DNA from 2 places in the Streptomyces liliifuscus genome. Region 1 is predicted to be linked to the other one. Evidence: riboswitches for the same ligand, from Rfam matches in the RefSeq annotation. Region 1 holds a riboswitch; the other holds the start of a gene.
What was found. Region 1 has a riboswitch for glycine ahead of gcvT (glycine cleavage system aminomethyltransferase GcvT). Riboswitches for the same ligand answer to the same signal wherever they lie in the genome.
Positions count from the first base shown of each region.

Region 2: another riboswitch for glycine. It lies ahead of gcvP (aminomethyl-transferring glycine dehydrogenase); the one in region 1 lies ahead of gcvT (glycine cleavage system aminomethyltransferase GcvT).

Region 1 is NZ_CP066831.1:3,611,457-3,626,695, reverse strand. It holds gene JEQ17_RS15235 (L,D-transpeptidase) at 1-387, shown strand, start outside; gene JEQ17_RS15230 (enoyl-CoA hydratase/isomerase family protein) at 524-1,291, shown strand; gene JEQ17_RS15225 (ATP-binding protein) at 1,517-2,125, shown strand; gene JEQ17_RS15220 (ADP-ribosyltransferase) at 2,459-3,112, shown strand; gene JEQ17_RS15215 (GNAT family N-acetyltransferase) at 3,392-4,030, opposite strand; gene JEQ17_RS15210 (helix-turn-helix domain-containing protein) at 4,096-5,010, shown strand; gene JEQ17_RS15205 (EF-hand domain-containing protein) at 5,053-5,265, shown strand; gene JEQ17_RS15200 (NADPH-dependent F420 reductase) at 5,489-6,151, shown strand; gene JEQ17_RS15195 (MOSC domain-containing protein) at 6,182-6,724, opposite strand; gene JEQ17_RS15190 (glycoside hydrolase family 25 protein) at 6,735-7,289, opposite strand; gene JEQ17_RS15185 (L-serine ammonia-lyase) at 7,382-8,749, opposite strand; gene glyA (serine hydroxymethyltransferase) at 8,884-10,161, opposite strand; gene gcvH (glycine cleavage system protein GcvH) at 10,175-10,552, opposite strand; gene gcvT (glycine cleavage system aminomethyltransferase GcvT) at 10,685-11,812, opposite strand; glycine riboswitch at 11,846-11,973, opposite strand; glycine riboswitch at 11,974-12,078, opposite strand; gene JEQ17_RS15165 (AAA family ATPase) at 12,314-13,000, shown strand; gene JEQ17_RS15160 (enhanced serine sensitivity protein SseB) at 13,117-13,905, shown strand; gene JEQ17_RS15155 (enhanced serine sensitivity protein SseB C-terminal domain-containing protein) at 14,160-14,951, shown strand.
Region 2 is NZ_CP066831.1:9,024,069-9,039,307, forward strand. It holds rRNA gene JEQ17_RS38945 (23S ribosomal RNA) at 1-2,071, shown strand, start outside; rRNA gene rrf (5S ribosomal RNA) at 2,173-2,289, shown strand; gene JEQ17_RS38955 (CDP-alcohol phosphatidyltransferase family protein) at 2,443-3,051, shown strand; gene JEQ17_RS38960 (mannose-1-phosphate guanyltransferase) at 3,168-5,663, shown strand; gene JEQ17_RS38965 (DUF881 domain-containing protein) at 5,754-6,656, shown strand; gene JEQ17_RS38970 (small basic family protein) at 6,653-6,985, shown strand; gene JEQ17_RS38975 (DUF881 domain-containing protein) at 6,991-7,926, shown strand; gene JEQ17_RS38980 (FHA domain-containing protein) at 7,988-8,923, shown strand; gene ftsR (transcriptional regulator FtsR) at 8,966-9,700, shown strand; gene JEQ17_RS38990 (bifunctional nuclease family protein) at 9,787-10,260, shown strand; gene JEQ17_RS38995 (MerR family transcriptional regulator) at 10,475-11,107, shown strand; gene JEQ17_RS39000 (DNA polymerase IV) at 11,267-12,820, shown strand; gene JEQ17_RS39005 (PRC-barrel domain-containing protein) at 12,836-13,210, opposite strand; glycine riboswitch at 13,315-13,410, shown strand; gene gcvP (aminomethyl-transferring glycine dehydrogenase) at 13,598-15,239, shown strand, end outside.

The DNA of each region.
Region 1 (15,239 bases):
GGCAAGCCCGGCTACGAGACCTGGAACGGCCAGATGGTCATCACCGAGCGCCTCCGGGTGACCCGGATGAACGGCGAGACCGTCGGGTACGGCGGCGAGTACGACATCAAGGACGTGCCGGACGCGATGCGTCTGACCACGTCGGGCACCTTCATCCACGGCAACTACTGGGGCGGCGACGCCTTCGGCAACTACAACGCCAGCCACGGCTGCATCGGCCTGCGCGACCAGCGCGGCGGCGGCGACCGCGGCGCGCCGGCCGCGTGGTTCTTCGACCGCTCCATCGTCGGTGACGTGGTGGTCGTGAAGAACTCCAACGACCGCGTCGTGGCCCCGGACAACGGGCTCAACGGCTGGAACATGTCGTGGGAGAAGTGGAAGGCGTGACGGACCGGGCGCGGGGGTGGCACTGACCGCGCTTCTCCCGGCCCGCCCTGTCGCGGCTCGTACGGCCCCGGTGTGCTGCTCCTCTGTGACGCAGCACACCGGGGCCGTCGCCGTTAGCCCCCGTTAACCTGCCTTCATGACTGTGCATCTCGAAGTCGCCGAAGGTGTCGGCACGATCCGTCTCGACCGCCCGCCCATGAACGCGCTGGACGTCGCCACGCAGGACCGTCTCAAGGAGCTCGCCGAGGAGGCCGCGCGCCGCGAGGACGTGCGCGCGGTGATCCTCTACGGCGGCGAGAAGGTGTTCGCGGCGGGCGCGGACATCAAGGAGATGCAGGCCATGGACCATACGGCGATGGTCGTACGCTCCCGTGCCCTGCAGGACTCCTTCACCGCCGTGACCCGCATCCCCAAGCCGGTCGTCGCCGCGGTCACGGGTTACGCGCTGGGCGGGGGCTGCGAGTTGGCGCTCTGCGCCGACTTCCGCATCGCCGCGGAGAACGCCAAGCTGGGCCAGCCGGAGATCCTGCTCGGGCTGATCCCGGGCGCGGGCGGCACCCAGCGCCTGTCCCGTCTGATCGGCCCCTCCAAGGCCAAGGACCTCATCTTCACCGGCCGCATGGTCAAGGCCGACGAGGCCCTGTCCCTCGGCCTGGTGGACCGGGTCGTACCGGCCGACGAGGTGTACGCCGAGGCGCACGCGTGGGCCGCGAAACTGGCGCAGGGCCCGGCGCTCGCGCTGCGCGCCGCCAAGGAGTCCATCGACGCGGGTCTGGAGACGGACATCGAGACCGGGCTCGCGATCGAACGCAACTGGTTCGCGGGGCTGTTCGCCACCGAGGACCGGGAGCGGGGGATGAAGAGCTTCGTGGAGGAGGGCCCGGGCAAGGCCAAGTTCCTCTGACGTCCGTTGCGAGGGCCGGTGGCAAGGGGTCGCGGGTGACTTGAAAGTCACCCGCCGAATTCCGCTGATCCACTTGCAGTTGACGCGATGTCTTACCCGCGTCCCTCGAAGGGGCGGTTTATCCGAGCCTTAAGGCAACCTTAAGGCTTCCTTGTCGGGTGCGGCGGGCGATTGCCCCGAACGAGGCTGTTATCGCAGGCCAGATGGGCTGCGGTCGCGCCCGAACTGCCGCTGGCATATGCCGATCGAATCGCGCGGAATGGGGGGTTCCGGGGGGCGTATTCCTCCGGAACGCCCCCAACGAGGCCTCTGGGCGGCCATGATGGGGGCATGGCGGGGCTGGAGGGTATCGAACAGCCGCGGCGGCACGGGAGTGCGACCGCGGCGCGCTGGTCGCCCGCGGTCGAGGACGAACACGCGCTCAAGGCGCTGGAGTTGTTCGGCAATCCGACCGAGGGGGAGGTGCCGTTGCCCTCCCGGCCCGAGTCCGCGGCCGCCGCGCGTCGGCTGACCCAGGTCGTGGTTCTGCGTCACTGGGGGCTCTCGCCGAAGATGACCGAGGACGCGGTCCTACTCGTTTCGGAGTTGGTGGGCAATGCCGTGCGGCATACGGGGGCGCGGGTGTTCGGGCTCCGTATGCGGCGCCGCCGGGGGTGGATCCGGGTCGAGGTGCGGGACCCGTCCCGTGGTCTCCCCTGCCTCATGCCGGTCCAGGAAATGGACGTGAGCGGCCGAGGCCTCTTCCTCGTCGACAAACTCTCCGACCGCTGGGGCGTCGACCTCTTGCCCCGCGGCAAAACAACCTGGTTCGAAATGAGGGTGGCGGACCGCTAGGTTTTCTCGCCCCCGCCGCCCCTACCCATTCCCGTCCCTTTCGGGGGCCGGCCCCCGAACCCCCGCTCCTCAAACGCCGGAGAGGCTGAAATACCCAGGGGCGCGGGGAACTGCGCAGTCTTTTGGGGGTTCGGGGGCGGAGCCCCTGAGTAAGTGACGGGAATGGGTAGGGGCGGCGGGGGCGAGATCCGCGCGTCAGCGACCCGCCCCACCCCTCCGGCGGAGCCGATCGCCACCTTTCACCACAGGGCCGAGGCAACGCCCCGCTACGGCACGCCGCCGTACGAGTGAAGATCCACGGCCCGCACCCGCAGAACCGAGATCGTGCTCTCCATGATCACAACTCGCCTGCGGCGGCGGGCCGCTGCCGTCGTCCTGTCCCTGACGGCCGTCCTCGCAACGTCCGCCGCGACGCTCCCGGCCCCGGCTCCCGCTCTCGCCCCGGCTCCCGCCTCCGGTCCCGCTCCCGCAAAGGCACCCTTCGCCGCGAAGGCCGCCGCCCCCACCTGTCCCCAGTTCGCCGACCCCGTCCACGCCGCCGCGGACCGCCGCGTGGACGTCGACCGCATCACGCCCGAGCCTGTCTGGCGCAAGACCTGCGGCACGCTCTACCGCAGCGACGGCCGCGGCCCCTCGGTCGTCTTCGAGCAGGGCCTCCACCCCAAGGACGTCATCAACGGCCAGTACGACATCGAGCAGTACGTCCTGGTCAACCAGCCCTCCCCGTACGTCTCCACGACGTACGACCACGACCTCTACAAGACCTGGTGGAAGAGCGGCTACAACTACTACATCGACGCCCCCGGCGGTGTGGACGTCAACAAGACCATCGGCGACACCCACAAGTGGGCCGACCAGGTCGAGGTCGCCTTCCCCGGCGGTATCGAGCGGAAGTACATCATCGGCGTCTGTCCGGTCGACAAGAAGACCAAGACCGAGATCATGAGCGACTGCGAGAGCAACCCGCACTACGAGCCCTGGCACTGAACTCCTGCCCCTGGCACTGAACCCCTGCACCGAGCCCGGCGCTGATCCCTGGCACTGAGCCCCGGCCTCCGCCCCGACGTCCGAAACAGGCCCGCGGCTCCCGCCTAGGGCCTGTCTGACAATTCCTGCCTGCCTCGCGACGCCATGCATGCACTCTCGCCGCACCGGGCGTAGACCCGAGTACGTCCAGTACGCGGATCTACGCCCGGCGCGCCGAGAGTACGCACCTGACGCCGCGAGGCCGCCCTCCGGGCGACGACGGGAATTGTCAGACAGGCCCTAGCGGGCGACGAGCAGTGCCTCCGCCCCGACCGGGCGGAACCCGGCCGCCTGGAAGGCCCGTACGCTGCGGGCGTTCCCGGCGGCCTGCTGCGCCCAGACCGGCTCGCCCCCGCCCAGATGTCGCGCCGCCACCGCGAGCGCGCGCCCCAGCCCCCGGTGCCGTACCTCCTCGGCGACCTCGATCGCGGCCTCCAGCCGTCCCGCGACCCCACGCCCCAGGACGAGTACGCCTCCGTCGGCGGCCCACACCCGCACGTCGTCCCGCCGCTTGCGGGCCCGGGCGACCCGGGGATGGCCGGGATCGTCGAGTTCCGTCAGCCTCAGCGGCGGCGGGCCGGACAGCGGCGCGGCGACCGTCAGCAGGTCGATGGTGTCCGTCGTACGCCCCGTACGCTCCATGAACGCCGCCAGGAAGCGCGGGTTCATGGTCGCTGCGAGCGGATCGCAGTCGGCCCCGGCCAGCGTTTCGCGAACCCAGCCCTCCCCCTCGTCGGTGAAGACGACGGAGTGCGCGGTGAAGGCGATGACCCCGGCGTCCCGGTGGGCGTGCTGCGGCACGACCGTCGTACCACCGTCGGGCGGCGGAAAGACTCCGCGCGCCGCCGCGTCGAGAATGTCCCGCAGAGTGCCGGCCACCACGCCGCCCCTTCCCTCGCCCGTCACTTGAGTCTCCACCCACTGGAAGGCCCAGACTCCACCCCATGATCGACGACGGCACCGGGCTGCTCACCATCGGGCAGCTCTCCCGGAGCACCGGACTGCCGGTGCGCACCATCCGCTACTGGTCGGACGCGGGCGCCCTGCCGCCCGTGACCCGCTCCGAGGGCGGCTACCGGCTGTACGACGCCGGGGCCGTGGCCCGCCTCGAACTCATCCGTACGCTGCGGGAGCTGGGCCTCGGCCTGGACGACGTACGCCGGGTGGTGGCCGGCGAGACGACGGTCGCGGAGGTGGCGGCCACGCATGTGGCGGCCCTGGACGCGCAGATCAGGTCGCTGAGGGTGACCCGGGCGGTGCTGTCGACCGTGGCGCGACGCGGTTCGACCGCGGAGGAGACGACCCTGATGAACAGACTGGCGCGGCTGTCGGCCGCCGAGCGCAAGCACATCGTCGACGACTTCATGGCGGAGACCTTCGACGGCCTCGACACCGCGGACCCCGACATCCGCACCCGGCTGCGCTTCGGCGTGCCCGACCTGCCCGACGATCCCACGACCGAGCAGGTGGACGCCTGGGTGGAGCTCGCCGAACTGATGCAGGACACGGGTTTTCGCGCGCAGATGCGGAGGATGGTCGAATTCAACGCCGCGGACCGGGGGCCGGACGTGCCGGCCGGTACGTCCCTGTGGTTCATGAGCCGCCTGGTGCAGCTGGCCGGCGAGGCACGGGAGCGGGGCCTCGCGCCGGACGCCCCGGAGGCCGACACGGTCCTGGCCGAACTGCTCGGCGACGCCGACAGGGCCGCCGTACTGGAACGCATGGTGTCGGCGAGCCAGGCCGAACTCGCCCGCTTCCGGGAACTGCTCGCGCTCGTACGGGGGACCGAGCCGCTGCCGACTCACCGGGAGGAGTTCGCGTGGGTGGTCGCCGCGCTGAGTGCCCGACCGGCCAGTTAATCTGACCTCGGCAAGTACGGCACATCAGAAGGGGCGGGTCCGGTGGCGGACATCGAGGAAGCACGCAAGGCGTTCGAGCGCATCGACGTGGACGGGGACGGCTACGTCACCGCCGCCGAGTTCAAGAAGGCCCTGGCCCAGGGCGGCGACTGGAACGTCACCGAGTCGGTGGCCGAGGCCGTGATCGCCTCCCAGGACCTCAACGGCGACAAGCTGCTGTCGTTCGACGAGTTCTGGTCCCACCTGAACAAGTAGCCCGACGCGAGGGGCGCTCCCGCCGGACGGGCGGGGGCGCCCTTTGGCATGCGGTGCGCGCCCGTCATGCGGTCTGCGACCGGCCACCCGACGGCCGGGACGGCGGTTTCCGGACGCTGGAAACGCTGTGCGGCCTTTCGGGTGATGGCCCGGAATAGCCCGCTTGCCCCGGAGGTTGGTGCTCCACATCGGAGTCATCGACCCCCGGAAGGGCGCGCGAGCCATGAAGATCGGCATCATCGGAGCGGGCAACATCGGCGGCAACCTCACCCGGCGGCTCACCGCCCTCGGCCACGAGGTGTCCGTCGCCAACTCCCGGGGTCCGGAGACCCTCACCGCACTGGCCGAGGAGACCGGCGCGACGCCCGTCCCGGTCGCGGAGGCGGCACACGGCGCCGAACTCGTCGTTGTCACGGTGCCCCTGAAGGCGGTCCCGGGCCTGCCGTCGGGGCTCTTCGACGAGGCCGCCGACGGAGCCGTCGTCGTCGACACCGGCAACTACTACCCGCGGCAGCGGGACGGCAAGATCGCCGGGATCGAGGACGAGGGCCTGACGGAGAGCCGCTGGACGGCCCGGCAGCTCGGCCACACGGTCGTCAAGGCCTTCAACGGCACGTACGCCCAGGACCTCCTCGACCGCCACCGCCCGGCCGGAGCCCCGGACCGCATCGCCCTCCCGGTCGCCGCCGACGACGCGTCCGCCAAGCAGGTCGTCCGCGACCTCATCGACGAACTCGGCTTCGACACGGTCGACGCGGGCACCCTCGACGACTCCTGGCGCCAACAGCCCGGCACCCCGGTCTACGGCCTCCAGGAAGGCGTCACCGCAGTGACAAAGGCCCTCGCGGAGGCCCCACGGGAGCGCTCGGCGGACTTCCGGGCGTAGGGCTCCGGCGGCAGCGCTCCGGCGCCCCGCTCAGACGATCTGCAGGGGCAGGTGCGGCCCGTCCGGCAACTCGACCTCGACCGGGTCACCGGGCCGCACCACACCACCCGTGACGACGACACTCATGACCCCGGCCCGGAACCGGACGGTCCCGTCCTGGTCCCGCCCGACGACCTGCTTCATCAGCCCTTTTTGGAAGCCGTCGATCTGCGCACACGGATTCCGCAGCCCGGTGACCTCGACCACGGCCTCGTCCCCGACCCGCAGCAGCGTCCCGGTCGGCAGCCCCAGCAGATCGATACCCCGGGTGGTGACGTTCTCCCCGAGCTGCCCGGCCGCGACCTCGAACCCGGCCTCCCGCACCTCGTCGAACAACTCCTCGTGAATGAGGTGCACCTGCCGCAGATTCACCTGAGAAGGATCCTTCTCCATCCGGAACCGGTGCTTCACCGTCACCCCGGCATGCACATCCCCCTCCACCCCGAGCCCGGCAAGCAACGTGATGCCGTCCCGATTCGGCTTGGAGAACGAATACTCACCGCTGCTGCTGACCGCAGCCACTGTCCCGCCCATGCGCGGCAGCCTACGGGGTCGCCCATTCCCGCAGGTCGGCGAGGGTGTCGAACCGCGCCACGTTCTTGTCCAGCGGGTCGTCGGTGTACTGGTGGAAGCGCCACTTGGCCTGGATCCGTGGTTTGCCCGCGGTGACGTAGTCGGCGATCCAGAGGCCGTCACCGGCATATGAGGTGTCGTCGACATTCAGCCAGTAATTCCGATTGCAATAGAGCACGACCCGGTGATTCGGTCGGAGTTCCTTCACCTTGCGGATGAAGCGGTCTTTTTCGGCGTTCGAGGCGTGGGTGCCGTCGCCTGTTGTCTCCCAGTCGACGGCGAGGATGTCGCCGGCCTTTTCGGGGGCCTTGCCGACGAAGTACTCGGCCTGGGCCGTGAGGTTGCCCGGCCAGAGGAAGTGGTAGAAGCCGACCACGCAGCCGGCGTCACGCGCCCGCTTCGTCTGCGCGCTCAGCTTCGGGTTGACGTATGTGCGGCCTTCGGTGGCCTTGACGAAGACGAAGGAAACGCCTTCGGTGCTGTACGAGGACGACTGGTAGGCGCTTACGTCGATGCCGCGCAGCATGGTGGTTCCTCCGTGCGGTGGGGGGACGGGTGCTGGTGGTGCCTGTGGGGGGCAACTTCCTTTGCTCTTCCCCCACTTCGCCCGTCCCACCCTCAGCACTCGATGATGTTCACCGCCAGCCCGCCCCGCGCCGTCTCCTTGTACTTGACGCTCATGTCCGCGCCCGTTTCCTTCATCGTCTTGATGACCTTGTCGAGGGACACCTTGTGGGAGCCGTCGCCACGCATGGCCATCCTGGCCGCCGTGACGGCCTTGACCGCGGCCATGCCGTTGCGTTCGATGCAGGGGATCTGGACGAGGCCGCCGACCGGGTCGCAGGTGAGGCCGAGGTTGTGTTCCATGCCGATCTCCGCGGCGTTCTCGACCTGTTCGGGAGAGCCGCCGAGCACCTCGGCCAGTGCGCCCGCCGCCATCGAGCAGGCCGAGCCGACCTCGCCCTGGCAGCCGACCTCGGCGCCGGAGATGGAGGCGTTCTCCTTGAAGAGCATGCCGATCGCGCCGGCCGCGAGCATGAAGCGGACGACGCCCTCCTCGTCCGCGCCGGGCACGAAGTTGATGTAGTAGTGCAGGACCGCCGGGATGATGCCGGCCGCGCCGTTCGTCGGCGCGGTGACGACGCGGCCGCCCGCCGCGTTCTCCTCGTTCACGGCCATCGCGTACAGCGTGATCCACTCCATCGCGTGGGCCAACGGGTCGCCCTCGGCGCGCAGTTGGCGGGCCGACATGGCCGCGCGACGGCGGACCTTGAGGCCGCCCGGCAGGATGCCCTCGCGGGACATGCCGCGCGAGACGCACGCCTGCATCACCCGCCAGATGGCCAGCAGACCCTCGCGGATCTCGTCCTCGGTGCGCCAGGCCCGCTCGTTCTCCAGCATCAGGGCGGAGATCGACAGGCCCGTCTCCTTCGTCAGGCGCAGCAGTTCGTCGCCCGTGCGGAAGGGGTACTTGAGGACCGTGTCGTCCAGCTTGATGCGGTCCGCGCCCACCGCGTCCTCGTCGACGACGAACCCGCCGCCCACGGAGTAGTACGTCTTCGACAGCAGCTCGGCACCCGAGGCGTCGTACGCCCACAGCGTCATGCCGTTCGCGTGGTACGGCAGCGTCTTGCGGCGGTGCAGGATCAGATCGTTGTCGAAGGAGAAGCCGATCTCGTGCTCGTCGAGCAGGTTGATCCGCCCCGAGGACTTGATGCCCTCGACCCGGTCGTCGGCCCCCTCCACGTCCACCGTGCGCGGAGAGGCGCCCTCCAGGCCGAGCAGCACCGCCTTGGGGGTGCCGTGGCCGTGGCCGGTCGCGCCCAGTGAGCCGTACAGCTCGGCGCGTACCGAGGTCACCGAGGACAGGACGTCCTCGGTGCGCAGCCGGCGGGCGAACATCCGCGCGGCACGCATCGGGCCGACCGTGTGGGAGCTGGACGGGCCGATGCCGATCGAGAACAGGTCGAAGACCGAGATGGCCACGGGGACTCCTCAAAGCGGGGGTGGTGCAGAAGAACGAAAGGCGCGAAGCGCTGCGACCAGGGCGGTGGTGGGTGTCGGGCGGGCGGGGCACCGCGCACACCTTCCAGTGTGCGCGGTGCCCCGGTGAAACGGGACTAGTGGCCCAGACCGGGGTACAGCGGGTGCTTCTCCGCCAGTGCGGTCACCCGGGCCTTGAGCGCCTGCGCGTCGGCCTCCCCGAAGGACGCGGGGGCCTTCAGCGCCTCGGCGATGACGTCCGCGACCTCGGCGAAGTCCTCGGCGGTGAAGCCGCGGGTGGCGAGGGCGGGCGTGCCGATCCGCAGGCCCGAGGTGACCATCGGCGGGCGAGGGTCGTTCGGGACGGCGTTGCGGTTGACCGTGATGCCGACCTCGTGGAGACGGTCCTCGGCCTGCTGGCCGTCCAGCTCGGAGTCGCGCAGGTCGACCAGGATCAGATGGACGTCCGTACCGCCGGAGAGGACGTTCACGCCGGCCGCGCGGGTGTCGGGCGCGGTGAGCCGCTCGGCGAGGATCCGGGCGCCCTCGACCGTGCGGCGCTGGCGCTCCTTGAAGTCCTCCGAGGCGGCGACCTTGAAGGAGACGGCCTTGGCGGCGATCACGTGCTCCAGGGGGCCGCCCTGGAAGCCCGGGAAGACGGACGAGTTGAGCTTCTTCGCGAAGGCCTTCTTGGCGAGGATGATCCCGCCGCGGGGGCCGCCCAGCGTCTTGTGGGTGGTGGAGGTGACGACGTCCGCGTGCTCCACCGGGTTCGGGTGGAGGCCGGCCGCGACCAGACCCGCGAAGTGCGCCATGTCGACCCACAGGAAGGCCTCGACCTCGTCCGCGATGCGGCGGAACTCGGCGAAGTCCAGCTGCCGCGGGTACGCCGACCAGCCGGCGATGATGACCTTCGGGCGGTGCTCCTTGGCGAGCCGCTCGACCTCGGCCATGTCGACGAGGCCGGCCTCGTCCACGTGGTACGCGACCACGTTGAACTGCTTGCCGGAGAAGTTGAGCCGCATCCCGTGGGTCAGGTGGCCGCCGTGGGCCAGGTCCAGGCCGAGGATGGTGTCGCCGGGCTGGGCCAGCGCGAACAGCGCGGCCTGGTTGGCGGAGGCGCCCGAGTGCGGCTGGACGTTGGCGTACTCGGCGCCGAACAGCTCCTTGACCCGGTCGATGGCGATCTGCTCGGCGACGTCGACGTGCTCGCAGCCGCCGTAGTAGCGGCGGCCAGGGTAGCCCTCGGCGTACTTGTTGGTGAGGACCGAGCCCTGGGCCTCCATGACGGCGACCGGGGCGAAGTTCTCCGAGGCGATCATTTCGAGGGTGGACTGCTGGCGGTTCAGCTCGGCGTCGACGGCGGCGGCGACGTCCGGGTCGAGCTCGTGGAGGGACTGGTTCAGAAGCGACATCGGTCAGGAGTCCTTAGCTGCCGGAGAATTCGGTGTACTCGTCCGCGGAGAGCAGGTCCTTCGGCTCCTCCGCGACCCGTACCTTGAACAGCCAGCCGCCCTCGAACGGGGCGGTGTTCACCAGCGCGGGGTCGTCCACGACGTCCTGGTTGATCTCGGTGATCTCACCGGAGACGGGCGAGTACAGATCGCTCACCGACTTGGTCGACTCCAGCTCGCCGCAGGTCTCGCCCGCGGTCACCGCGGAACCCACCTCCGGGAGCTGGACGTACACGACATCGCCGAGCGCGTTGGCCGCGTGCTCGGTGATGCCGACCGTCGAGACGCCGTCCTCGGCGCCCGACAGCCACTCGTGCTCCTTGCTGTAGCGCAGCTGCTGGGGGTTGCTCATGGCCTGAATTCTCCTGTACGCGGGGGAGTGCTGATGCAGGGGGACTGGGGGTGACCTGGGCTGATGTGCTCTGGGTCACTTCGTGACGCTCGCGGACCAGGGTTCACTGTCCGGCGCTCGCTGTACCAGGGTCTACTTCTGGCGCTTGTAGAACGGCAGCGCCACGACCTCGTACGGCTCGTGGCTGCCCCGGATGTCCACGCCGACACCCGGCGCGCCGGGTGCTGAGTGCGCGGCGTCCACGTACGCCATCGCGATCGGCTTGCCCAGGGTCGGTGAGGGCGCGCCGGAGGTGACCTCGCCGACGACCTTGCCGTCGGCGACGACCGGGTAACCGGCGCGCGGCACACGGCGGCCCTCGGCGATCAGGCCGACGAGGACGCGCGGGGGCTGCGACTCGGCACGGGCGGCGGCCTCGGTCAGCGCCTCGCGCCCCACGAAGTCGCCGTCCTTCTCGAACTTCACGACCCGGCCGAGCCCGGCGTCGAAGGGGGTGAGCGCGGTGCTCAGCTCATGCCCGTACAGCGGCATGCCCGCCTCCAGGCGCAGGGTGTCCCGGCAGGAGAGGCCGCAGGGCACGAGCCCGACCGGGGTGCCCGCGTCGGTCAGCGCCTGCCACAGCTTCTCGGCGTCGGCCGGGGCCACGAACAGCTCGAAGCCGTCCTCGCCGGTGTAGCCGGTGCGCGCGATCAGCGCGGGGACGCCCGCGACCGTGCCGGGCAGGCCGGCGTAGTACTTCAGGCCGTCCAGGTCGGCGTCGGTGAGGGACTTGAGGATGCCGGGGGACTCGGGTCCCTGGATCGCGAGCAGGGCGTAGGCGTCCCGGTCGTCGCGGACCTCGGCGTCGAAGCCCTCGGCCCTCTCCACGAGCGCGTCGAGAACGGTCTGGGCGTTGGAGGCGTTGGCGACGACCATGTACGTGGTCTCCGCGAGCCGGTAGACGATCAGGTCGTCGAGGATGCCGCCGTCGGCCCGGCAGATCATGGTGTAGCGGGCCCGGCCGGCCTTCACGCCCCCGATGTTGCCGACCAGCGCGAAGTCGAGCAGCGCGGCCGCCTGGGGTCCGGTCACGGTGATCTCGCCCATGTGGGAGAGGTCGAAGAGTCCGGCCTTCGTCCGTACGGCGAGGTGCTCGTCGCGCTCGGACCCATAGCGCAGGGGCATGTCCCAGCCGGCGAAATCGGTCATCGTCGCGCCGAGCGAACGATGCAGGGCGTCGAGCGCGGTATGGCGCGGGTCAACGGGGGCGTTACTGCTCACGGTGGGGCTCCCAAGGCATGACGGCGAGGTCGTTCCTCCCCATCTGTCATCGGAACCTGAGAGGTTCGCCGTGACCACCGGTCGACCGGAGGGTCACTGACTTGCACCTTGGGTGGAGCCGAAGCCCTGGTGACAGGGAACGGCCCGCTTTTCAGATGTGCCTCGCCCGCGCGGTAACGGTGCCTGAGAGATTCAAGGGAGGGACTTGCTCCTTCGGCGCCCGGACCACGTACAAGACGTGTCCGGAACTCTCCCGCGCGGATTCAAGCGGCCGGTATGCAGTTGGCGGGCACATCATTGCACGCATCGGAGCGGCGCGGCAGGGGACTCTTCGCGAGGGGGCGGGTGAGCGGCGGCCGGGCCCGGCCGCACGGCGTCCGCACAGGGTCCACAGGCATCCACAGTGATCTGTGACGGGGCTGTGGCAGGACGAGAACAGAAATGAGGGGACCAGCGCATTACCTTCTCTTTACACTCGACGGGGATGGGTCTCCCGACCCCATGGGGAGGACGATCAGGGTGAACAGGACCACGGCGTACGCCACGAGCGCGGCCATCGCGCTGCCCAAGCAGCCCACTGCCCCGGCCGGGGAGGCGTGCGGCCCGCTTCCGGCGCCCGTCGTCCGCGATCTGCGGGAGCGCGCGGGACACAGCCCGCACGGCCTCCGCTTCGGCACGTCCGATCTGGTGGTGGTCACGGGCCTGCCCGGCAGCGGCAAGTCGACCCTGATGCGCCGGGCGGTGACGGGCCGCCGCATCGACTCCCAGGACACCCGCGACCGCTGGGACGGCAGGCTGGCCCGCTTCCTGCCGTACGCGGTCTACCGGCCCCTGGTCCGCGCCGCGCACTACGCGGGCCTGCGCCGGGCCCTGCGGTCCGGCGAGGGGGTCGTGGTGCACGACTGCGGGACACAGGCCTGGGTGCGCAGCTGGCTGGCCCGGGACGCCCGGCGGCGCGGCGGCGCCCTGCACCTGCTGCTGCTCGACGTGGACCCCGGCACGGCCCTGGACGGCCAGCGCGAGAGGGGCCGCGGCGTCTCGCGGTACGCGTTCGCGCGGCACCGCGGCGCGTTCGGCCGGCTGCTGCGTTCCGTGGAGAAGGGCGACCTGCCGGACGGCTGCGGTTCGGCGGTGCTGATCGACCGTGCCGCGGCGGACGTGCTGCGGCGGGTCGACTTCGGCGACTGAGGGCCCGGTGACCGGACGGACCGAGGTCCCGGTGCGCCGGACGGACTGCGGCGGGGGAGGGCGCGTACGCGTAATCTCGACAGCCGCAGACGGCGGTTCGAGCAGGCGGTAGAGAGATGGACTTCCCGGCACAGGACATTCCGGTGCAAGCGCACCCACACCCCCATGTCGGCTGGCCCGGCAACGAGTTGGAGGCGGTACTGGCCGCCTCCCTCGGTGCGGCGTCGCCTTCCGCGGGCGCCCGGATCGTGGAGGTCATGGGCCGCAGCTTCCTGTGGGTGCCGCTGCCCGAGGGCGGCGGCCCGCACAGCGGCCCGCTCGACCTGCCCACGTTGGAGTTCGGCGGACAGGCGTACGTGCCGGTCTTCTCCTCGGAGCAGCAGTTCCGCCAGGTCGTCGGCGACCACATGTCGTACACGGTGGCGCCCGCCGTCGAGTTCGCGCGCGGTCTGCCGCCCCAGGTGGGCATCGTGGTGAACCCGGACGGCACGGTCGGGGTGCCGCTGCCGCCGCCCGCCGTGGCCGAGCTGTGCCGGGCCGGGCGTACGGAACTGGACGGGTCGGCCAGCGGCGGCCGGGTGCGGCTCTTCCAGCCGGACTGGCAGCACGACCCGGTGGACTTCCTGACCGCCGCCTCCGCCGAGTTCGCCGCGACCGGTGTCGTCCTGAGCGCCCGCCGCTGTCTGGCGAGCATCGAGGGCGGCGACCCCGTGATGTTCATCGGCGTGGAGCTGGCCCACTGGCACGACGACGCCCGCACCCTCCCCCTGGACGCCGTGGGCCGCGCCCTCGGCCGGGTCCCCGTGCGGCACCCCGTGAACCTCGTCTTCCTGGACGTGGCCCAGGACCCGGTGGGCGACTGGCTACGGACACAGGTGCGCCCGTTCTACACCTGGGCCCACTAGTTTTCGTAGCCCGGCAGGGGCGCGTCCCGAAGGGGCGCGGGGAACGGCGCGCCCAGCCACCCCCATCCCGCGGGCGGCGAACAACAGAAAGTCCCGAGCTCTCAACACCAAACCCGGCGGAGCGCAACGGTGCTGTCGGGATCGCCACTTAAGCTGGTTTCATGGCTCGGTCGGGGTGGTGCCATGTTCAAGCGAGCACGGTGCCCCGTCGAATGGACCTGTATGTCAGGGATGTCACGAAGGGGCGGTAGAAGGTGAGCGCGTCGGGCACGGCCGCGGCCGGGCAGGTCGAGCACATGCTGCGCCAAGTGACGCCCGGGCGTTACGACGCCTACGAGGCGCTCCTGCGCGCCCTCGCGACCCCGTCGTCCGGCCAGGTCTGGATGCTGCTCTGGCACGGCCAGGCGGGCTCGCCCGACGCCCAGTACGGGAACATGGAGGTCGAGGGCTTCGGCTACGCGCCCTGTGTGACCTCCGCCCAGGAGCTCTCGGCGAGCGGCTGGAACCGTTCGTACGAGGTGGTCGACGGACTCGACGTCGCCCGCACCCTCTACCCCGACCACTACGGCCTGTGGTTGAACCCGCACGCGCCGGGCGGTGGTGTCGGCATCCCCTGGCTGGATCTGCGCCGTATCTCGACCGGCCTGGAGCGGCAGCCCGCGGGCCCGCTCAGGCTGTCCGAACCGGGCATCGAGATCCCGCAGTTCTACGCCCTGCTCACGCAGAACGCGCACCGGACCACCGCCGTCAGATCGCTGCGCCGAGCCTGGGTGCAGCCCGCGCTCGGGGCGCCTTATCTGGCCATCGGCCTCGATGTGTACGACACCAGCCCGCCCGCCGTGGACTCGGTGCGGGCGATGATGCAGCAGTCCATCGGCGCGGTGCCGGACGGACTGCCGGTGTCGACGGTCGCGATGTCCGACGAGTACGACCCGGTGGCCCTGTGGCTGCGGATCAACGCGCGGCCGTTCTACGATCGTGAGGCCCACGCGGCGCCCGCCCAGGCGCCGGCGGCCGGCGGATACGGATTCCCGGGCACCTACTGAGATGACGTGGGCGCCTGCTGAGATGATTCACCGGGTCTGAGACGATCCGGTCGAAGCACCTGAGACGATCCGGGTCCTGTTGAGTCCAACCCGTGGAGCACCGCCTCCCACTCCCGCATCACCCGTGGGCGGTATGTCCCGATCTACGCGGGTAAATGGGCTGCGAGGCCCCTTTCGTACCAAAACTCCCGCGTCCGACCCCCGTTACCCGGCGTTCGGATAACGGAACCCTCCTGACAGCATCACGTTTGCGCATCCATTCACCGTCAGGTCTGGCAACAGATCGCC
Region 2 (15,239 bases), 5.4 Mb from region 1:
GTGGGGGATAAGCTCCATGGTCGAGAGGGAAACAGCCCAGAGCATCGACTAAGGCCCCTAAGCGTACGCTAAGTGGGAAAGGATGTGGAGTCGCAGAGACAACCAGGAGGTTGGCTTAGAAGCAGCCACCCTTGAAAGAGTGCGTAATAGCTCACTGGTCTAGTGATTCCGCGCCGACAATGTAGCGGGGCTCAAGCGTACCGCCGAAGTCGTGTCATTCGTACACATATCCCCAACGGGAGTACGGATGGGTAGGGGAGCGTCGTGTGCCGGGTGAAGCCGCAGCGGAAGCTAGTGGTGGACGGTTCACGAGTGAGAATGCAGGCATGAGTAGCGATACACACGTGAGAAACGTGTGCGCCGATTGACTAAGGGTTCCTGGGTCAAGCTGATCTGCCCAGGGTAAGTCGGGACCTAAGGCGAGGCCGACAGGCGTAGTCGATGGATAACCGGTTGATATTCCGGTACCCGCTGTGAAGCGTCAAACATTGAACCAGGCGATGCTAAGTCCGTGAAGCCGCCCTGGAGCCTTCGGGCAAAGGGGAGTGGTGGAGCCGACGGACCAGACCTGTAGTAGGTGAGTGATGGGGTGACGCAGGAAGGTAGTCCAGCCCGGGCGGTGGTTGTCCCGGGGTAAGGGTGTAGGCCGAGTGGTAGGTAAATCCGCTACTCATCAAGGCTGAGACCTGATGCCGAGCCGATTGTGGTGAAGTGGATGATCCTATGCTGTCGAGAAAAGCCTCTAGCGAGTTTCATGGCGGCCCGTACCCTAAACCGACTCAGGTGGTCAGGTAGAGAATACCGAGGCGTTCGGGTGAACTATGGTTAAGGAACTCGGCAAAATGCCCCCGTAACTTCGGGAGAAGGGGGGCCATCACTGGTGATCGGATTTACTCCGTGAGCTGGGGGTGGCCGCAGAGACCAGCGAGAAGCGACTGTTTACTAAAAACACAGGTCCGTGCGAAGCCGTAAGGCGATGTATACGGACTGACGCCTGCCCGGTGCTGGAACGTTAAGGGGACCGGTTAGTGCACTTTCGGGTGTGCGAAGCTGAGAACTTAAGCGCCAGTAAACGGCGGTGGTAACTATAACCATCCTAAGGTAGCGAAATTCCTTGTCGGGTAAGTTCCGACCTGCACGAATGGCGTAACGACTTCTCGACTGTCTCAACCATAGGCCCGGTGAAATTGCACTACGAGTAAAGATGCTCGTTTCGCGCAGCAGGACGGAAAGACCCCGGGACCTTTACTACAGTTTGATATTGGTGTTCGGTTCGGCTTGTGTAGGATAGCTGGGAGACTGTGAAGTCATGGCGCCAGCCATGGTGGAGTCGTCGTTGAAATACCAGTCTGGTCGTGCTGGATGTCTAACCTGGGTCCGTGATCCGGATCAGGGACAGTGTCTGATGGGTAGTTTAACTGGGGCGGTTGCCTCCTAAAGAGTAACGGAGGCGCCCAAAGGTTCCCTCAGCCTGGTTGGCAATCAGGTGTTGAGTGTAAGTGCACAAGGGAGCTTGACTGTGAGACCGACGGGTCGAGCAGGGACGAAAGTCGGGACTAGTGATCCGGCGGTGGCTTGTGGAAGCGCCGTCGCTCAACGGATAAAAGGTACCCCGGGGATAACAGGCTGATCTTCCCCAAGAGTCCATATCGACGGGATGGTTTGGCACCTCGATGTCGGCTCGTCGCATCCTGGGGCTGGAGTCGGTCCCAAGGGTTGGGCTGTTCGCCCATTAAAGCGGTACGCGAGCTGGGTTTAGAACGTCGTGAGACAGTTCGGTCCCTATCCGCTGTGCGCGTAGGAATATTGAGAAGGGCTGTCCCTAGTACGAGAGGACCGGGACGGACGAACCTCTGGTGTGCCAGTTGTCCTGCCAAGGGCATGGCTGGTTGGCTACGTTCGGGAGGGATAACCGCTGAAAGCATCTAAGCGGGAAGCCTGCTTCGAGATGAGTATTCCCACCAACTAGATTGGTTAAGGCTCCCAGTAGACGACTGGGTTGATAGGCCGGATGTGGAAGCCCTGTAAGGGGTGAAGCTGACTGGTACTAATAGGCCGAGGGCTTGTCCTCAGTTGCTCGCGTCCACTGTGTCAGTTCTGAAATAACGAACGACACGTCTCCCCTCCTGGGCCACAGGGGGGTTGAGGCACCGGTTCAGAATTTCATAGTGTTTCGGTGGTCATAGCGTGAGGGAAACGCCCGGTTACATTCCGAACCCGGAAGCTAAGCCTTACAGCGCCGATGGTACTGCAGGGGGGACCCTGTGGGAGAGTAGGACACCGCCGAACTCCTTTTAGAGCTCCGGTTCTTGGACTTTCAGTCCAAGAACCGGAGCTTTTTTGTTTTCCAGGACGCCGGCCGAACCCCCTCCGCGCTGCGGGCAGATGCCTGAGGGTAAGGTCAGGGGGCATCGTTGGCACGTTCCCACAGGAGGCCCCCGGGTGGAGGTCCAGGAGACCCGCGTCCAGACAGACCGGGTCCTCACCATCCCGAACATCCTCAGCATGGCGCGTCTCGCAGGCGTGCCGCTGTTCCTGTGGCTGATCCTCAGGCCGGAGTTCGGCGGTCCCCAGAGTGACGGCTGGGCACTCCTGGTGCTCATGCTGAGCGGCATCAGCGACTATTTGGACGGCAAGCTGGCCCGTCGCTGGAACCAGATCAGCAGCCTCGGCCGGCTGCTGGACCCCGCGGCCGACCGTCTCTACATTCTGTCGACTCTCGTCGGGCTCACCTGGCGCGAGATTCTGCCGCTCTGGCTGACAAGCGTCCTGCTGGCGCGTGAGCTGCTTCTCCTGGTGATGGTGGGCATCCTCAGGCGGCACGGCTATCCGCCACCGCAGGTGAACTTCCTTGGGAAGGCTGCTACGTTCAACCTGATGTACGCCTTCCCGTTGCTGCTGCTCAGTGACGGAAGTGGATGGCTTGCGTCACTCGCTGCTATTTTCGGATGGGCGTTCGCGGGATGGGGTACAACGCTCTACTGGTGGGCAGGGATCCTCTACGTGGTTCAGGTCCGCCGCCTTGTCCGCGCGGACACCATGGCCGATTGAGCTCGCCGAATGGGCGGCCGTTAGTGGCCTCTGATGGCCCGCAAGCAGAATGTGCGGGACAATCTGACGGGTGAAGTCGGCTAGACCGTCGTCTCTTCAAGGAGGACGCTTCCGACATGAAGGCCGTCGTGATGGCCGGAGGTGAAGGCACACGCCTTCGCCCCATGACCTCAAGCATGCCCAAGCCGCTCCTGCCCGTGGCCAATCGCCCGATCATGGAGCATGTGCTGCGGCTGCTCAAGCGGCATGGGCTCAACGAGACCGTCGTTACTGTCCAGTTCCTGGCCTCTCTCGTCAAGAACTACTTCGGTGACGGTGAAGAGCTCGGTATGGAGCTCACCTATGCCAATGAGGAGAAGCCACTCGGTACTGCCGGCAGTGTCAAGAACGCCGAGGAAGCGCTGAAGGACGACACCTTCCTCGTGATCTCCGGTGATGCTCTGACCGACTTCGATCTCACTGATCTGATCAATTTCCACAAGGAAAAGGGTGCGCTGGTCACCGTCTGTCTGACCCGTGTCCCGAATCCGCTGGAATTCGGTATCACCATCGTGGACGAGGAAGGCAAGGTCGAGCGCTTTCTCGAGAAGCCCACCTGGGGCCAGGTTTTCTCGGACACCGTGAACACCGGTATCTACGTCATGGAGCCAGAGGTATTCGACTATGTCGAGGCCGATGTCTCCGTCGACTGGTCCGGCGATGTCTTCCCTCAGCTGATGAAGGAGGGCAAGCCGATCTACGGCTATATCGCCGAGGGCTACTGGGAGGACGTGGGCACGCACGAGAGCTATGTGAAGGCGCAGGCCGATGTCCTGGAGGGCAAGGTCGACGTCGAGCTCGACGGCTTCGAGATCTCGCCCGGGGTCTGGGTCGCGGAGGGTGCCGAAGTACACCCCGACGCCGTGCTGCGAGGCCCGCTCTACATCGGGGACTACGCCAAGGTCGAGGCCGACGTCGAAATCCGCGAGCACACCGTCGTGGGTTCCAACGTCGTCGTCAAGACCGGGGCGTTTCTGCACAAGGCCGTGCTGCACGACAACGTGTACATCGGCCAGCACAGCAATCTGCGCGGTTGTGTCATCGGGAAGAACACCGACATCATGCGGGCCGCGCGCATCGAGGACGGCGCCGTCATCGGTGACGAGTGCCTGGTCGGTGAAGAATCGATCGTTCAGGGCAATGTGCGGGTCTATCCGTTCAAGACCATCGAGGCCGGCGCCTTCGTCAATACGTCGGTCATCTGGGAGTCCAGGGGCCAGGCCCATCTCTTCGGAGCCCGCGGAGTCTCCGGGATCCTGAACGTGGAGATCACGCCCGAGCTCGCCGTACGCCTCGCGGGTGCGTATGCGACGACGCTCAAGAAGGGCTCGACCGTCACGACCGCCCGTGACCACTCGCGTGGCGCGCGTGCGCTCAAGAGGGCGGTCATCTCGGCGCTGCAGGCCAGCGCCATCGACGTACGGGACCTGGAGAACGTGCCGCTGCCGGTGGCGCGGCAGCAGACCGCGCGGGGCAGTGCCGGCGGGATCATGATCCGGACGACGCCCGGGGTTCCCGACTCCGTCGACATCATGTTCTTCGACGGGCGCGGGGCGGACCTGTCGCAGGGGAGCCAGCGGAAGCTGGACCGGGTGTTCGCGCGGCAGGAGTACCGGCGTGCTTTCCCGGGCGAGATCGGGGACCTGCACTTCCCGGCCAGCGTCTTCGACTCGTACACCGGTTCTCTGCTGCGGAATGTGGACAACACCGGGGTCGCCGAGTCAGGGCTCAAGGTGGTCGTGGACGCGTCGAACGGTAGTGCCGGGCTGGTGCTGCCCAGCCTTCTGGGCAAGCTCGGGGTCGATTCGTTGACCATCAATCCCGGTCTCGACGAGTCGCGGCCCACGGAGACCGCGGATGCCCGCAGGTCGGGGATGGTGCGGCTCGGAGAGATCGTGGCGTCCGCGCGCGCCGCGTTCGGGGTGCGGTTCGACCCGGTGGGCGAGCGGTTGTCGCTCGTCGACGAGAAGGGGCGGATCATCGAGGACGACCGGGCTCTGCTGGTCATGCTCGACCTGGTGGCCGCCGAACGGCGTAGCGGGCGGGTGGCGTTGCCCGTGACCACCACGAGGATCGCCGAGCAGGTGGCGGCGTACCACGGGACCCAGGTCGACTGGACGACGACGTCGCCGGACGATCTGACGCGCGTGGGGCGCGAGGAGTCGACGATCTTCGGAGGCGACGGGCGCGGTGGCTTCATCGTGCCGGAGTTCAGCAGCGTCTTCGACGGCACGGCGGCCTTCGTACGGCTCATCGGGCTGGTGGCGCGGACGCAGCTCACTCTCAGCCAGATCGACGCCCGGATTCCCCGGGCGCACGTCCTCAAGCGCGATCTCGCGACTCCCTGGGCGGTCAAGGGGCTTGTGATGCGGCGCGTGGTCGAAGCGGCCGGCGACCGGTTCGTGGACACGACCGACGGCGTACGAGTGGTGGAGACCGACGGGCGCTGGGTGATGGTTCTTCCGGACCGGGCGGAGGCGGTCACGCATCTGTGGGCCGAAGGGCCCGACGACGCGTCCGCGCAGGCCCTGCTCGACGAGTGGTCGTCGGTGGTGGACAGCGCCGGTCGCTGAGCTGCACGCGCGCGTGCCGGACGTGCTCCAAAGGGGCACGTCCGGCACGACGGTGGGGCCATTCGGAGGTACTGGCCGCGACGTGCGACGATGTGCGGCATGCCGCAGCAGCCCCCCGTTCGGAGCACTTCTACGCGCCCCTCGCGCCCGGACGCATCCATGTCGCTGCTCACCAACGTCATGGACCACAGCCTCGACGACGGGTACGCGGAGGCGGCTGCCCGGAAGAAGGCCGACGGGACCGGCGCCCTGCCTAAGACATTGCGGGCGAAGCTCGGACTCGCGGCCGGTCTGGTGCTCGCGGCCCTCGTGGTGACCGTGGGGGCCGCGCAGGCGCGGATAGCGGCCCCGGTCGTCGCCAAGGAGCGCGAGGAACTCATCGACCGCATCGACCGCGAGACGTCGGCGGCCGACAAGCTCGAGGACAGTATCGACAAGCTCCGCGACGACGTGAGCGCGCGGCAGCGCGAGGCGCTCAAGAAGCACGGCGGCGAACAGGGCGAGCTGGTGGGCATCCTGGCCGGAGCGGTCGAAGTACATGGTCCCGGCGTGAAGCTCGTCGTGAACGACGCCAAGGAAGCAGAGCAGGGCGGCGACGGCGACGCACGCGAGACGTCGGGCTTCTCCGACACCGGGCGCGTACGCGACCGCGACATGCAGCGCGTGGTCAACGGCCTGTGGGAGTCGGGCGCCGAGGCCATCTCGATCAACGGGCAGCGGCTGACCGCACTGTCCGCGATCCGGGCCGCGGGTGACGCGATACTGGTCGACAACAAGCCCCTGGTGCCGCCCTACACGGTGTTGGCGGTGGGGGACGGCGAGCGGCTGAGAACCGAGTTCCAGAACAGCGGTGACGGACAGTATCTGGACGCCCTGCGGAAGAACTTCCATATCCGGACCGGCATTTCCGTTGAGGACGACGTCCGGCTGCCCGCCGCACCGAGTGTGATCGTACGAACAGCACAACCGAGCACAGAGAAAGGCACATCGTGATCGCCGTACTGGGCCTCGTCGTGGGAGTCGTGGCTGGATTGTTGGTCCGGCCCGAGGTTCCGGCGGTGGTCGAGCCCTATCTTCCGATCGCCGTCGTCGCGGCGCTCGACGCCGTGTTCGGAGGTCTGCGGGCGATGCTCGACGGCATCTTCGACGACAAGGTCTTCGTGGTGTCGTTCCTGTCCAACGTTGTCGTGGCCGCGCTGATCGTCTTCCTCGGCGACAAGTTGGGTGTGGGCGCCCAGCTGTCCACGGGTGTCGTGGTCGTCCTCGGCATCCGGATCTTCTCCAACGCCGCGGCGATCCGTCGTCACGTGTTCCGGGCGTGAGGCCGATGAGCAACCAGGACGAGAACCCAGAGACCCCAAAGACCCCAGAGATCTCAGAGACCTCGCAGTCCCCTGAGACCCCCAGGAGCCCGGACGCCCCCGAGACCTCCGAGAACCGCCTGCGCAAGGAACTTCCCGAAGAGGTGCGGGCGGAGGAGGCGCGGGCTCGGGAGAACCCCGAGTCGCCCGACGCCGAGGCGGAACCGAGCAAGCCGGTTCTGACCGGCCGGCAGCGGCTGGTGAAGGGTCTTTGGCCGCCGCGTGTGTCGCGTGCGCAGTTCATCGTGGCCCTGCTGCTGTTCGGCCTCGGCTTCGGTCTCGCCGTCCAGGTGGCGTCCAACAGCGACAGCGACGGCGCCCTCCGCGGTGCGCGTCAGGAGGATCTCGTACGCATCCTCGATGAACTGGACGACCGCACACAGCGTCTGGAAGAGGAGAAGCAGGGGCTGGAGGATCAGCGCACCGAGCTGGAGAACAGTTCGGACCAGGCCGAGGAGGCCCGCAAGCAGACGGTCGAGAAGGAGAAGCAACTCGGCATCCTGGCGGGCACCGTGGCGGCGCAGGGTCCCGGCATCACGCTGACCATCGGGGACGAGAAGGGGACGGTCGAGGCCGACATGCTGCTCGACGCGATCCAGGAGCTGCGTGCCGCCGGGGCGGAGGCGATCCAGGTCAACGGCGTACGGGTCGTCGCGGGCACCTATCTGACGGATGTGAGCGGTGGAGTCGCCGTCGACGGGAACAAGATCAGCGCCCCCTATCGTTTCAAGGTCATCGGCAAGCCTCAGGACCTCGAACCGGCGCTCAACATCCCGGGCGGTGTGGTGCAGACTTTGGAGAAGGAGCAGGCCACTGTCACGGTGGAACGATCGGACAAGATCATCGTGGACGCCTTGCGACCGGCGAAGCGGCCTGACTACGCTCGGTCGTCCTCCCAGTGAACAGGGGGTGCTTGGGGGCCCCTCGTCGAGGGCATGAGGTTGCGGGGGGTCGACGCACCGAATGGGTGGTGCGTGGTGGAAACTGTCTGGTGGATACGGACGTTGTGAGGGTGTCCGGCTCGGCCGGTGTGTGCAATCAGGGTTCGTCCTGCCCCACGGGCGGGTCTGTTTCGGTCAAGGGGAATCGCCCGTGAAGTTGTTTGCGAAGTTGTTCGGCAAGAGCGCGCGAGAGGGCAGCGACAACGCGACTGCCCGCCATCGCGCACTGCGCCCCTCGGAGAGTGAGGACCAGGGGGACCGCCCCCTGTTCCGCGATCAGGTCGGTGGTCCGGGTGGTGACATTTCCGGTGGTCAGGGCGCGCCGTCTGTTGACCCTGCCCAGTCGGGACGCATAGGTTTCGGCTCCGACCCGTATGCGTCCAATGCCCCGACGGGGCAGCCGCGGCAGGAGGATCCGTCCATGTCGGCCCTGGTGTGTACGAGGTGCGGTAACCGCAACGCGGAGGCGAGCCGCTTCTGCTCCAACTGCGGTGCTCCGTTGCGGGCCGGGGCGACGCCCGAGCGTCCGTCGGAGACCACCTCGACGATCTCCATCTCGGGCCTTGAGGCCTACGACGCCGAGGTCACCGGCCAGACGCAGATGCCGATGCTCTCGCCCGAGGCGCAGGCCGCCGTCGACGCGCTGCCGCTCGGCTCGGCGCTCCTGGTGGTGCGCCGTGGGCCCAACTCGGGCAGCCGCTTCCTGCTGGACGGCGAGCTGACCACCGCCGGCCGTCATCCGCAGAGCGACATCTTCCTGGACGACGTGACCGTGTCGCGCCGCCATGTCGAGTTCCGTCGGGTTCCCGACGGCTCGTTCACGGTGGCGGACGTCGGCAGCCTCAACGGCACGTACGTCAACCGGGAGCGGATCGACTCGGTCCCGCTGTCGAACGGCGACGAGGTGCAGATCGGCAAGTACCGGCTGGTCTTCTACGCGAGCCAGCGGGGTATCTGACCCGCCCCCGGACCCGGTCCGGGGGGACCCTCAGGAAGGTCCATGTTTCGAACACCGAGCGGCGGTGTCGGCCACGGCACCGCCGCCATGGACAACGGACTGATGAGCATCGGCACGGTGCTCAATGTGCTGCGCGACGAGTTCCCCGAAGTCACCATCTCCAAGATCCGTTTCCTGGAGTCGGAGGGGCTCATCGAGCCGCAGCGGACACCGTCGGGGTACCGGAAGTTCAGCCCGGGCGATGTCGAGCGCCTCGGGCACGTCCTGAGGATGCAGCGGGACCACTATCTGCCCCTGAAGGTGATCCGCGAGCACCTGGACGCCGTGGAGCGCGGTGAGGCGCTGCCGTTGCCGTCCGTGGGGCGTCAGCGCGACGGCGAGGCGCTCTGCGAGCCCGAGGGGCCGACCGTGGCCAGGATCGGTCGGGCCGAGCTGCTGGCCGCCGTGGAGATCGGCGAGCAGGAGCTTCAGGAGTGGGAGTCCTACGGGCTCATCACACCGCTGCCTGAGGGGGTCTACGACGCCGAGGCGGTGACCGTGGCCGGTCTCGTCGTGGAACTGGGGCGGTTCGGGATCGAGCCGCGCCATCTGCGTGCCGTGAAGGCCGCCGCCGACCGTGAGGCCGGCCTTGTCGACCAGGTTGTGGCCCCGCTGCGGCGTCACCGCAATCCGCAGACCAGGGCGCACGCGGAGGCGCAGACCAAGGAGCTGGCGGGGCTCGCGGTGAAGCTGCACGCCGCGCTGGTGCAGTCCGCGCTCGGGGTGCGGCTGCCCTGACCCGGTGGGTCGCGCGAAGAGCGGTATCGGCCGCCCATTCCGTGCCCGACTACCCAAAGATGCCGGGCACGGCCTAGGGTTGCTGTGTGAACGAGCTCGACGTCGTAGGTGTCCGGGTCGAAATGCCCTCCAACCAACCGATCGTGCTCCTGCGTGAAGTGGGAGGCGACCGTTACCTCCCCATCTGGATCGGGCCCGGGGAGGCGACGGCGATCGCCTTCGCTCAGCAGGGCATGGCCCCCGCGCGACCGCTGACCCACGACCTGTTCAAGGACGTGCTGGAGGCCGTCGGCCAGGAGCTCACCGAGGTGCGCATCACGGACCTGCGGGAGGGCGTCTTCTACGCGGAGCTGGTGTTCGCCAGCGGGGTCGAGGTGAGCGCCCGGCCGTCCGACGCCATAGCGCTCGCGCTGCGCACCGGAACGCCGATCTACGGCAGCGACGGGGTGCTGGACGACGCCGGCATCGCGATCCCGGACGAGCAGGAGGACGAGGTGGAGAAGTTCCGCGAGTTCCTCGACCAGATCTCGCCCGAGGACTTCGGGACCAACAGCCAGTGACCCTCAGGCCCGGGCTCCAGTGACCCTCCGGGACCGCCGGACGACAGGCCGTACGGCGGTTGTCCCGAGAGCATTCGGCTAGCCTTTCCCCGCGGTGGGACACGGGAAACCACTCCTAGGGTGATTATCACTCGGCGTGCCGAGTGTGGCGGTCGTTGACGCACCCCCGGTGGCTGCCTACCGTCGAGAAGGCAGGTCAAGGACGGAGGTCGGCGTGAGAAGCAGCGGCGACGGTACGGCTGGGGGTGCCCCCGGACCCGGTCTGGGGGAGAGCAGCCCGTACCCGCTTCACAGCAGCGCGGCCGATCACGTACAGCGGCCGACAGCGGTGCCCGAGGACGGCGGGGTGGCGTCCGAGGAGGTCGGTTATCGCGGGCCCACGGCCTGCGCGGCCGCGGGCATCACCTACCGGCAGCTCGACTACTGGGCCAGAACGGGTTTGGTCGAGCCGAGCGTGCGGGCCGCCTACGGGTCGGGGACGCAGCGGCTCTACAGCTTCCGGGACGTAGTCGTCCTGAAGATCGTCAAGCGGTTCCTCGACACCGGGGTCTCGCTGCAGAACATCCGCACGACGGTCCAGCACCTGCGTGAGCGCGGGTTCCGGGACCTGGAGCGGATGACGCTGATGAGCGACGGCGCGACGGTCTACGAGTGCTCCTCGCCCGACGAGGTCCACGCGCTCCTCCAGGGCGGCCAGGGCATCTTCGGGATCGCGGTGGGCGTGGTCTGGCGGGACGTGGAGAGCGCCCTCTCACAGCTGCACGGGGAGCGGGTCGACACGGGCGAGACGCTTGTGCGGCCCAATCCGGCGGACGAGCTGGCGCGGCGGCGCAATCGCGCGGTCTGAAGCGGCGGGGCCTGTCGGGGCCGTCCGGCCCTGACGCCCGCCGCCTGCTTTCCGTCGTCCGGTGTCCGTCGTCCGGTGTCCGTCGTTCGGCTGTTCGGGCGGTCCGGCTCCGTGCCGGTCCGCAGTGCATTGTCAGTGGCGTAGGGCAGCATCGGACATGTGAGAACCGCGCCCACGATCCTGCATCTCGACATGGATGCCTTCTACGCCTCGGCGGAGCAGGCGGCCAAGCCGAGCCTGCGCGGGAAAGCGGTCATCGTGGGCGGGCTCGGGCCGCGGGGCGTGGTGGCGACCTGCTCGTACGAGGCACGGGTCTTCGGGGTGCATTCGGCGATGCCCATGGCGCAGGCCCGCCGGCTGGCGCCGAACGCCGCGTATCTCGTACCGCGCTTCGGGCTCTACCGGGACATCAGCGAGCAGGTGATGGGCCTGTTGCGGGATCTGTCGCCGCTGGTGGAGCCGTTGAGCCTGGACGAGGCGTTCGTGGATCTGGAGGCCGGGCGGACGGCCTGGGACGCGGAGTCGGCGCGGCTGACCGGGGTGAAGCTGCGCGGGGACATCAGGGCCGTCACCGGTCTGACCGGCTCCGTGGGTCTCGCCGCCTCCAAGATGCTCGCGAAGATCGCCTCCGAGCAGGCCAAGCCCGACGGGCTGGTGCTGATCGAGCCGGGCACCGAGCGGGAGCTGCTGGCCCCCATGTCCGTACGCACGCTGCCGGGCGTGGGGCCCGCCACGGGGGACCATCTGCGGCGGGCCGGGATCACCACGGTCGGGGAGATCGCCGAGGCGGGCGAGGACGAGCTCGTACGGCTCCTGGGGAAGGCCCACGGGGTCGCGCTGTACGCCATGGCGCTCGCGCACGACGTGCGGCCCGTGGTGGCCGAGCGGGACACCAAGTCGGTCTCCGTCGAGGACACGTACGACGTGGACATCCATGACCGGGTGCGAGTGCGGATGGAGGTCCAGCGGCTCGCCGACCGGTGTGTGGGGCGGTTGCGGGACGCGCATCTGTCGGGGCGGACCATCGTGCTGAAGGTCCGGCGGTACGACTTCTCGACGCTGACCCGGTCCGAGACGCTCAGGGGGCCCACGGACGACCCCGCGGTGGTGCGGGAGGCCGCCGCGCGGTTGCTGGAGTCCGTGGACACCACGGGCGGCGTACGGCTGCTGGGGGTGGGGGTCTCGGGGCTCGCCGACTACACGCAGGAGGATCTCTTCGCGCAGGCTCGGACGGCTGCCGCCGCTGCGGCCGCTGTCGCTGCCGCCGAGGAGGTCGAGCACGCGGAGAAGGAAGAGGTCGAGGAGGCGGTGGAGGAGCCGGTGCCTCCGGCGGAGCGGCGGTGGCATGCGGGGCACGATGTGCGGCATGCCGAGTTCGGGCACGGGTGGGTGCAGGGGAGTGGGCTGGGGCGGGTGACTGTGCGGTTCGAGACGCCGGGTTCCCCTCCGGGGCGGGTGCGGACGTTTCGGAGTGATGATCCTTTGTTGGAGGTTGCGGAGCCGTTGCCGTTGGTTGAGCGGCGGCCTGGGGGTGTGGGGGCGCCTGCGGGGTCGCCTGCGGCGGGCGGGGAGGGTGACGGGGGTGCGATTGTGGCTGCGGGTGCGTGGGGGCTGGTCGCGCAGTTCCCCGCGCCCCTGAAGAGTGCGCAGTTCTCCGCGCCCCCAAAGAAAGCCAGGGCCGCTGTCGCTCCTGGGGGTGGGTGGTTTCCGTGACCCCTGAAACGTTCCCTACGGGGACTCGTCCTTGCCTGCCAGGTGGCCGAAGTCGTGGTCCGGGAAGGGGGGTGGGGGGGCTACGTCCAGGCCGTAGTGGTGGTAGAGCTGGAGTTCTTGTTCGGGGGAGAGGTGGCGGCCCACTCCGAAGTCGGGGGCGTCCTTGATCAGGGCGCGTTCGAAGGGGACGCGCAGGGCCCCGTCGGCCAGCTCGCTGGGCTCCAGGGGGACGAAGGCGTCTCTGCTGAACAGGCCGGTGCGTATGGCCGCCCACTCCGGTACGCCGGTCGCATCGTCGAGGTAGACCTCGTCGACCGTGCCGATTTTGGTGCCGTTGCGGTCGAACGCCTTGCGGCCTATCAGGTTGCGCGGATCGATGTCGGTCTGCACGGGCCCTCCAGCTGCTCGCAACTCATCCGTAAGCACTACGAAAGAGCACTTTGAGGAGGGCGGCCACTCGAGGGAACCCCGCTGGTACGCTGGGCAACGGCTGCTGACCCCGTGCGGGAGAGTCCTCCAGGCTTCATCGGAGGCGCCGAAGGAGCAAATCCTCCCCGGAATCTCTCAGGCCCACGTACCGCATGGACGAGGTCACTCTGGAAAGCAGAGCGGTGTTCGAGTTTTTTTGGACGGGTTCCGCTCTCACCGACGGTGAAAGCCGGTGCGCCTTCACGGGCGGGCCGGTGAAGCTCTCAGGTTGAGATGACAGAGGGGGAGGCCGTCCGGGCACCCATGCAGTGGTGCCCTCGAAGGTCGTCAGACCAGGAGGCCTCCGCAATGACCGTCCATCGTATTCCGCTCTCAGAGCTCGAACAGGGAATCCCCTTCGAGCAGCGCCACATCGGGCCCGACACCGAAGCCCGGGCCAAGATGCTCGCGCACGTGGGGTACGGCTCGCTCGACGAGCTGACGGCCGCCGCGGTCCCGGATGTGATCAAGAACGCCGACTCGCTCGAACTGCCGGGCGCCCGCACCGAGGCCGAGGTACTGGCCGAGCTGCGCTCCCTCGCGGACCGCAACCAGGTGCTGGATTCCATGATCGGGCTCGGTTACTACGGGACGTTCACGCCGCCTGTCATTCTGCGCAACGTCATGGAGAGTCCGGCCTGGTACACGGCGTACACGCCCTACCAGCCCGAGATCTCACAGGGCCGGCTCGAGGCGCTGCTGAACTTCCAGACCGTGGTCGCCGAGCTGACCGGACTGCCGACCTCCGGAGCCTCGCTGCTCGACGAGGGCACGGCGGCCGCCGAGGCCATGGCGCTGTCGCGGCGCATGGGCAAGAACAAGAAGGGCCTGTTCCTCGTCGACGCGGACACCATGCCGCAGACCATCGCCGTGATCGAGACCCGCGCCGAGCCGACCGGCGTCGAGGTCGTCGTCGCCGACCTGAGTGACGGCATTCCGGCCGGGCTCGCCGAGCGCGAGATCAACGGCGTGCTCCTCCAGTACCCCGGCGCCTCCGGTGCCGTACGGGACCTCAAGCCCGTCGTCGAGCAGGCGCACGAGTTGGGCGCGGTCGTCACCGTCGCCGCCGATCTGCTCGCCCTGACGTTGCTCGCCTCGCCCGGTGAGCTCGGCGCCGACATCGCGGTCGGCACGACCCAGCGCTTCGGTGTGCCGATGGGCTTCGGCGGGCCGCACGCCGGATACATGGCCGTGCGCGAGAAGTTCGCGCGCAGCCTGCCGGGCCGGCTGGTCGGCGTCTCGGTCGACGCGGACGGCAACAAGGCGTACCGGCTCGCGCTGCAGACGCGTGAGCAGCACATCCGCCGTGAGAAGGCGACCAGCAACATCTGTACGGCTCAGGTGCTGCTCGCCGTGATGGCCGGGATGTACGCCGTCTATCACGGTCCCGAGGGCCTGAAGGGCATCGCCCGGCGCACCCACCGGTACGCCACAATCCTCGCCGCGGGTCTGAAGGCCGGCGGGGTCGAGGTCGTCCACGAGGCGTACTTCGACACGCTGACCGTGCGGGTGCCGGGCAAGGCGGCCGAGACGCTCGCGGCGGCGCGCCGGGGCGGGGTCAACCTCCGGCTCGTCGACGCAGACCATCTGTCCCTCGCCTGCGACGAGACCACCACGCGGGCTCAACTGGGCGCCGTCTGGGCCGCGTTCGGGGTCGACGGTGACGTGGCCGTGCTGGACGGGGCGACGGAGGACACGCTGCCGGCCGCGCAGCTGCGCACCGACGAGTACCTCACGCACCCGGTCTTCCACCAGTACCGTTCCGAGACCGCGATGCTGCGCTACCTGCGCCGGCTCGCCGACCGCGACTACGCGCTCGACCGGGGCATGATCCCGCTGGGCTCCTGCACGATGAAGCTCAACGCGACGACCGAGATGGAGCCGGTGACCTGGCCCGAGTTCGGGCAGCTGCACCCCTTCGCGCCCGCCGAGCAGGCGCAGGGCTATCTCA